Linked DNA regions of Actinomadura luzonensis. The protein of the gene in region 2 interacts with the protein of the main gene of each other region in a pairwise test. Links are inferred from orthologs where the notes say so. Each region holds a gene or a part of one and is shown on either strand. Other genes may lie near its edges.

The links. The genes of interacting proteins can lie anywhere in the genome.
Region 1: the proteins of nadE (region 2) and dnaA interact in binary tests that used the Escherichia coli proteins (3 or more experiments, as listed by UniProt). The link is inferred for Actinomadura luzonensis from one-to-one orthologs.

What each region holds. Positions count from the first base shown.
Region 1 is NZ_JAKRKC020000001.1:2,236,821-2,239,992, forward strand. Bases 1-2,904 are described here. They hold dnaA (chromosomal replication initiator protein DnaA), read left to right. Parts: upstream 1-608; coding sequence 609-2,201; downstream 2,202-2,904. Other genes in these bases: rpmH (50S ribosomal protein L34), read right to left, coding at 16-153; dnaN (DNA polymerase III subunit beta), read left to right, coding at 2,738-2,904. Outside these bases: more of dnaN, read left to right, coding at 2,905-3,172. UniProt on the Escherichia coli protein: Plays an essential in the initiation and regulation of chromosomal replication. Binds in an ATP-dependent fashion to the origin of replication (oriC) to initiate formation of the DNA replication initiation complex once per cell cycle.
Region 2 is NZ_JAKRKC020000003.1:1,153,569-1,156,961, forward strand. Bases 1-2,857 are described here. They hold nadE (NAD(+) synthase), read left to right. Parts: upstream 1-942; coding sequence 943-1,773; downstream 1,774-2,857. Other genes in these bases: MF672_RS50450 (cytochrome P450), read left to right, coding at 1-846; MF672_RS50460 (carboxymuconolactone decarboxylase family protein), read left to right, coding at 1,926-2,516; MF672_RS50465 (methyltransferase), read right to left, coding at 2,578-2,857. Also shown: more of MF672_RS50465, read right to left, coding at 2,858-3,393. UniProt on the Escherichia coli protein: Catalyzes the ATP-dependent amidation of deamido-NAD to form NAD. Uses ammonia as a nitrogen source.

The DNA of each region.
Region 1 (3,172 bases), on a different replicon or contig from region 2:
TCTGGCGCGGGACGGTCAGGCCGACAGCTTCTCGCGGCCCTTACGGCGGCGGGAGGCGAGGATGGCGCGACCGGCCCGGGTGCGCATCCGCAGCCGGAAGCCGTGGGTCTTCGCGCGGCGACGGTTGTTCGGCTGGAAAGTACGCTTGCTCACGGGTGGGCTCCAGGTCGATGGTGCGCCCGGCGGGCGCGGTACACACATGGATGGCCTGCCAAGGAAGCGAGGGCACGCGAAATAGCCGTCGCGTGACAAGCCGACCGTCGTACGTTACGGGGCAAGCCGCTCCCAGGTCAAACCGGACGCGTTATCCACTATTCCACAGGCACGTTATCCCCAGGCCGCACACGTCCACAGTATGTGCACTCAGGTGCCACTAGGCTGTGGACAACGTCTTGAACACAGCTGTGCACATGGCTACTGTCGGCCCTTCTGGAGCCGCGGCAACGCAGCAGCAACACTGTGCACAACTTGTGGAGATCCTGTGGAGGAACGGGGCCCGACGCCCGCCTCCCAGGCTGTGGACAAAGGCGTCCGAAGATCAACAGCGGCCGCCGGCATGTGGACAGACTGGCGCGGGGGCCGCGAGAGGGAGGAGGGGGAACCGCACTGTGAGCAGTGTCGACCTCGGCACGGTATGGGCGAGGGCCCTGGGCAACTTCCTCAACGAGAACGTGCCGATCCAGCAGCGCACCTGGCTGTCGATGGTGCGCCCGATAGCGCTGGCCAACGACACGATCGTGCTCGGCGTCCCCAACGACTTCCTGAAGGACCTCATCGAGGGCAAGCTGCGCCCGCTCGTCGCGCACGCGCTGTCGCAGGAGCTCGGCCGGACGATGCGGCTGGCGGTGATGATCGACACGACGGCTCCCGAGCCGCCCGCCGGCGACGTCCATCAACAGCCTGTGGTCACGGGTTTTCCCCAGGGTGTGGAGAACCAGCCGCGTTTTACACAGCCCGCTCCGCCCCAGCACCAGCAGGCTTCGGAGCCGCCACAGTTCTATTCTCCACAGCCCGAGCCCGAGCGTTCGTCCACAGAATATCCACAGCAGAGCCTGAGTTTTGAACAGGCGCTGCCTTATTCTCCGCCCGGCTCACAGCCTGTGGAGAAAGCTCCGGAGCCGCCGCCGAACCGGTGGGAGGCAAAGAGCAACAAACCCAGCGAACCTGCCCGGCTCAATCAGAAGTACACATTCGAGACATTCGTCATCGGAGCCAGCAACCGCTTCGCGCACGCGGCCGCCGTCGCGGTCGCCGAATCGCCGGCGAAGGCGTACAACCCGCTGTTCATCTACGGCGACTCGGGGCTGGGGAAGACCCACCTGCTGCACGCGATCGGACATTACGCGCAAAGCCTCTACGACGGCGCGCGGGTGAGATACGTGAGCTCCGAGGAGTTCACCAACGACTTCATCAACAGCATCCGCGACCACAAGGCCGACGGCTTCCGGGGCCGCTACCGCGCGATCGACATCCTGCTCGTGGACGACATCCAGTTCCTGGAGGGCAAGGAGCAGACGCAGGAGGAGTTCTTCCACACCTTCAACACCCTGCACAACGCCAACAAGCAGATCGTCATCTCCAGCGACCGGGCGCCGAAGCAGCTCATCACGCTGGAGGACCGGCTGCGCAACCGGTTCGAGTGGGGCCTGATCACCGACGTCCAGCCGCCGGAGCTGGAGACGCGCATCGCCATCCTCAGGAAGAAGGCCATCCAGGAGGGCCTGGCCGCGCCGCCCGAGGTGCTGGAGTACATCGCGAGCCGCATCTCCACCAACATCCGGGAGCTGGAGGGCGCGCTGATCCGGGTCACCGCGTTCGCCAGCCTCAACCGGCAGGGGGTCGACCTGCAGCTCGCCGAGGTGGTGCTGAAGGACCTCATCACCTCCGAGTCCGACACCGAGATCACCATCGCGGCGATCATGGCGGAGACCGCCAACTACTTCGGCATCAGCATCGACGACCTGTGCGGCACCTCGCGCAGCCGGGCGCTCGTCAACGCCCGGCAGATCGCCATGTACCTCGCCCGCGAGCTGACCGAGCTGTCGCTGCCGAAGATCGGCCAGCAGTTCGGCGGCCGCGACCACACCACGGTGATGCACGCCGAGCGCAAGATCCGGTCGCTCATCGCCGAGCGCAAGTCGATGTACAACCAGGTCAACGAGCTGACAATACGCATCAAGCAGACACAGCGTGGATCTTGAGCTTTATGCACAGCCTGTGGATAACACTGTGGAGCAGCGGAAACGTCGAAAGAAGGCGTCTCGGCGCCCGGCAATGCACGGAAAAATCCACCCACAAGGGCTGGGGACAAAGGTGGGGACATCTGGGGGAAACCTGGGGACAGCCAGTGGATAACGTGTGGACAGCGTGTGCACAACCGATCTGGTGCTCCAGAACCGCCTCTTCTACCCCGTGGATAACCTGTGGAAACATCGTGGATAACCCCGGGTTCTCGGTGGATGAAGGGACCATGATCTGGGGACGGCCTGTGGGGAAAGTTTCGTCGTCCCCAGGCACCCCGAGTTACCCCCAGGCGTCACACACAGCCCCGGTGGATGAATTCAGCCCTGCTGACCAGGCAGAACGCAGGTTGTCCACAGTTTCCACAGCCCCTAGTGTGATGACCTCTTCTATCTCTAACTAAGAAACTCAAAGACCCATAGTTGGGCTCCTGCCCGAGCGCGAGTGCGGGAGGGTGGATCCTTGAATCAACGACAGACCCAGGAGGCCGATCACCGTGATGTTCCGAATCGAGCGAGACGTCCTCGCTGAGGCGGTGGCATGGACGGCACGCAGCCTCCCGGCGCGGCCGTCGGTGCCCGTCCTCGCCGGCATGCGCCTGGAGGTCACCGAGGACCAGCGGCTGAAGCTGTCCGGCTTCGACTACGAGGTCTCCGCCGAGGTGACGCTGGAGCTGCACACCGGCGAGGCCGGGGTCGTCCTGGTCTCCGGCAAGCTGCTCGCCGAGATCACCCGCGCGCTTCCCGCACAGCCTGTGGACTTCGTGGTGGACGGCGCCAAGGCCGTCGTCACGTGCGGCAGCGCCCGGTTCACCCTCCTCACCATGCCTGTGGAGGACTACCCGTCCCTGCCCGCCATGCCCCCGGCCGCCGGCCGGGTCGGCAGCGACGTGTTCGCCGGGGCCGTCGCCCAGGTCGCCGTCGCCGCCGGG
Region 2 (3,393 bases):
GGAGCGACGCTCGCGCAGGTCACCGGGGTCGCCGAGGCGGCGCGCGCGGCCGAGTGGAACCGGGTGCTGCACCGCATGTTCCAGCAGGCGGTGTCGGCCGAGATCACCGTGCGCTACATGCTGCGCGGGGCCGGGGGGCTGGCGTGGTGGCCGTCGTTCCGGCGGCACATGGGCGAGTGCGACGCGCTCGTCTACGGCGAGATCGCGCGGCGGCGGCGTTGCGGCGACGACCGCGACGACGTGCTGGGGGCGCTGATGCGGGCCCGCGACGAGCGCGGCGCGCGGCTGACCGACCGGGTGCTGCGCGACCAGGTGATGAGCCTGTTCGCCGGGGCGCGCACCACCACGGCGACGGGGCTGGCGTGGTTGTTCGAGCGGGTGGCGCGCCATCCCGACGTGCTGCGGCGGGTGGCCGAGGGCGACGAGGCGTACGCGGACGCGGTGTGCTACGAGGCGTTGCGGGTGCGTCCGCCGGTGGCGTTCTTCGGGCGGGCGCTGCGGCGTCCGGTCGAGCTGGGCGGGCGGACGGTGCGGCCCGGCACGGCGGTCATCGTGCACATACGGGCGTTGCACCACCATCCCGGCCTTTATCCCGACCCGGCGGCGTTCCGCCCCGAGCGCTGGCTCGGCCGGCGGCCCGGAGGCTACGGATGGATGCCGTTCGGCGGCGGGCGGCGCACCTGTGTCGGCGACCGGATGGCGTTGGCGCTGATGGCCGCGTTCCTGCGGGTGTTCGCCGAGTCGGTGACGATCGCGCCGGGCGTGCCGGGCGACGAGGCCGTGCGGTGGCTGGCGATCTCGAACGTGCCCGGCGACGACTGCCGCCTCGTCCTGACCCCCCGCTGAGCCGGTGCCGCCGCGGCCCGCACTACCATCACCTGCGTGTCGAGCGAAGTGAACGAGCAACGATCGGAGCCGACGTCCATGCAGCAGGAGCCCGAAATGTCGCGGCAGGAGATCGAGTCCGTGCAGCGGGAGATCGCCCGGGAGCTCCAGGTGAGCCCGTCCTTCGACGCCGCGCAGGAGATCGAGCGCCGGGTGGCCTTCCTCGCCGACCGGCTCATCGCCGGCGGCCTGCGCGCGCTGGTGCTGGGCGTCAGCGGCGGCGTCGACTCCTCGACCACCGGCCGGCTGTGCCAGCTCGCCGTCGAGCGGGTGCGCGCCACGGGCCGGGAGGCGACGTTCTTCGCGATGCGGCTGCCGTACGGCGTGCAGGCCGACGAGCACGACGCCCGGCTCGCGCTGGAGTTCATCCGCCCCGACCAGGTGCTGACCGTCGATGTGCGGCCCGCGAGCGACGCCGCGCTGGAGGCGCTGCTGGCCGGCGGCCTGGCCTTCCGCGACGACCGGCAGCAGGACTTCGTGCTCGGCAACATCAAGGCCCGCCAGCGCATGATCGTCCAGTTCGCGGTGGCGGGGGCGCGGGAGGGCCTGGTCGTCGGCACCGACCACGCGGCCGAGGCGGTCTCGGGCTTCTTCACCAAGTACGGCGACGGCGCGGCCGACGTGGTGCCGCTCACCGGCCTCACCAAGCGGCGCGTCCGGGCGCTGGCCGAGGCGCTGGGGGCGCCGTCCGCGCTGGTCTGGAAGACCCCGACCGCCGACCTGGAGACCCTGAGCCCGGGCCGGCCCGACGAGGAGGCGCTGGGCGTCACCTACGACGACATCGACGACCTCCTGGAGGGCAAGCCGGTCGACGAGGCCGCCTTCGCGATCATGCTCGACCGCTACCGCCGCACCGAGCACAAGCGCCGCCTCCCGATCGCTCCCTGAGCCGTCCGCCTCGCCGTCACAGGCCGGCAAGGGGGCCGACGCGGCGCAGGAGCGTCGCCCTGTGCGAGCCCGCCCCGTCGCGTGCGGCGGGGCGGCGGTGGCATGCTGGGGGCCCGGGCGGGTTCGCCCGGAATGACGGCCCTGGCGGTGACATGGACAACTTCCTTCCCGAGCCCGAGCTCACGGACGCGGCCGCGCGCCTCTACGACGAGGATCTCGCCGACAACGGCTACGTGATGAACCTGTCCCGGTTGTGGGCCTACCAGCCGGACACGCTCGCCGGGCTGTTCGAGCTGGTCGGCGGCGTCGCCGAGGGCGGCGGGCTGACGCCGCGGCAGCGTGCCGTGCTGGTCGCCGCGTGCGCCTCCACCCTGGGCGACTCCTACTGCTCGCTGGCCTGGGGCGCGCGGCTGGCGAAGGCCGCCGGGGAGGAGGCGGCGGCCGGTGTGCTGCGCGGCGACGACTCGGGGCTGGAGGCGGCCGAGCGGGTGATGGCCGCGTGGGCGCGGAAGGTGGCCCGCGATCCCAACGGCACGGGGCCGGCGGACGTCCGGGAGCTGCGGGCGGCCGGGTTCGACGATCGGCAGGTCTTCGCGATGACGGCGTTCGTCGCGCTGCGGCTGGCGTTCTCGACCGTGAACGACGCGCTCGGCGCGCTGCCCGACGCCGAGCTGCGCGCCGCCGCGCCGCCGCTGGTGCGGGCGGCCGTCACGTACGGCCGGCCCCCCGCCACCACCGCGTAGCCCCCGCCGCCTCGGCGTAGTCCTCGCCACTACCGCGTGGCCCGCGCCACCTCGGCGTCGGTCAGCGGGCGGCGGGGGTGAGGCGCCAGAGGGAGGTGACCTCGGCGGTGCGGGCCGCGTGCAGCGGGTCGGTGTCGTCGCGGGCGCGCGGGTGCCCCGGCCGGGTCTGGAGCCGGTCCACCACGCGGAGGCCCGCCGCCGCGAACGCCGCCAGCAGGTCGGCGCGGGTCCGCAGGGCGAGGTGCTCGGCCAGGTCCGACAGGATCAGCCAGCCCTCGCCGCCCGGCTCCAGGTGCCCGGCGAGGCCGTCGAGGAAGCCGCGCAGCATGCGGCCGCCCGGGTCGTAGACCGCGTGGTCCAGGGGCGAGGCGGGCTTGGCCGGCAGCCAGGGCGGGTTGCAGACGACGAGCTGCGCGCGTCCCGGCGGGTAGAGGTCGGCGCACACGACCTCGGCCCGGTCGCCGAGGCCCAGGCGGCGGAGGTTGTCGCGGGCGCAGGCCACGGCGCGCGGGTCCCGGTCCGTCGCGACGAGGCGGCCGACGCCGCGCCGGGCCAGGACGGCGGCGAGCACGCCGGTCCCGGTGCCGATGTCGAACGCCACGTCGGGGCGCCCGGCCAGCGGCGCCCGCGCCACCAGGTCGACGTACTCGCCGCGGGTGGGCGCGAAGACGCCGTAGTGCGGGTGGATGCGGGCGCCCAGGGCGGGCACCTCGATGCCCTTCCTGCGCCATTCGTGCGCGCCGGCGATGCCCAGCAACTCGCGCAGCGACGTCACCGACGGCCCTGTCGCGGGCCCGTACACCTCGGCGCACGCCTGCCGCAGGTCGGGGGCGCGCGGCAGGGGGACGGCGTGGTCGCCGTCGAGCGGCACCAGCAG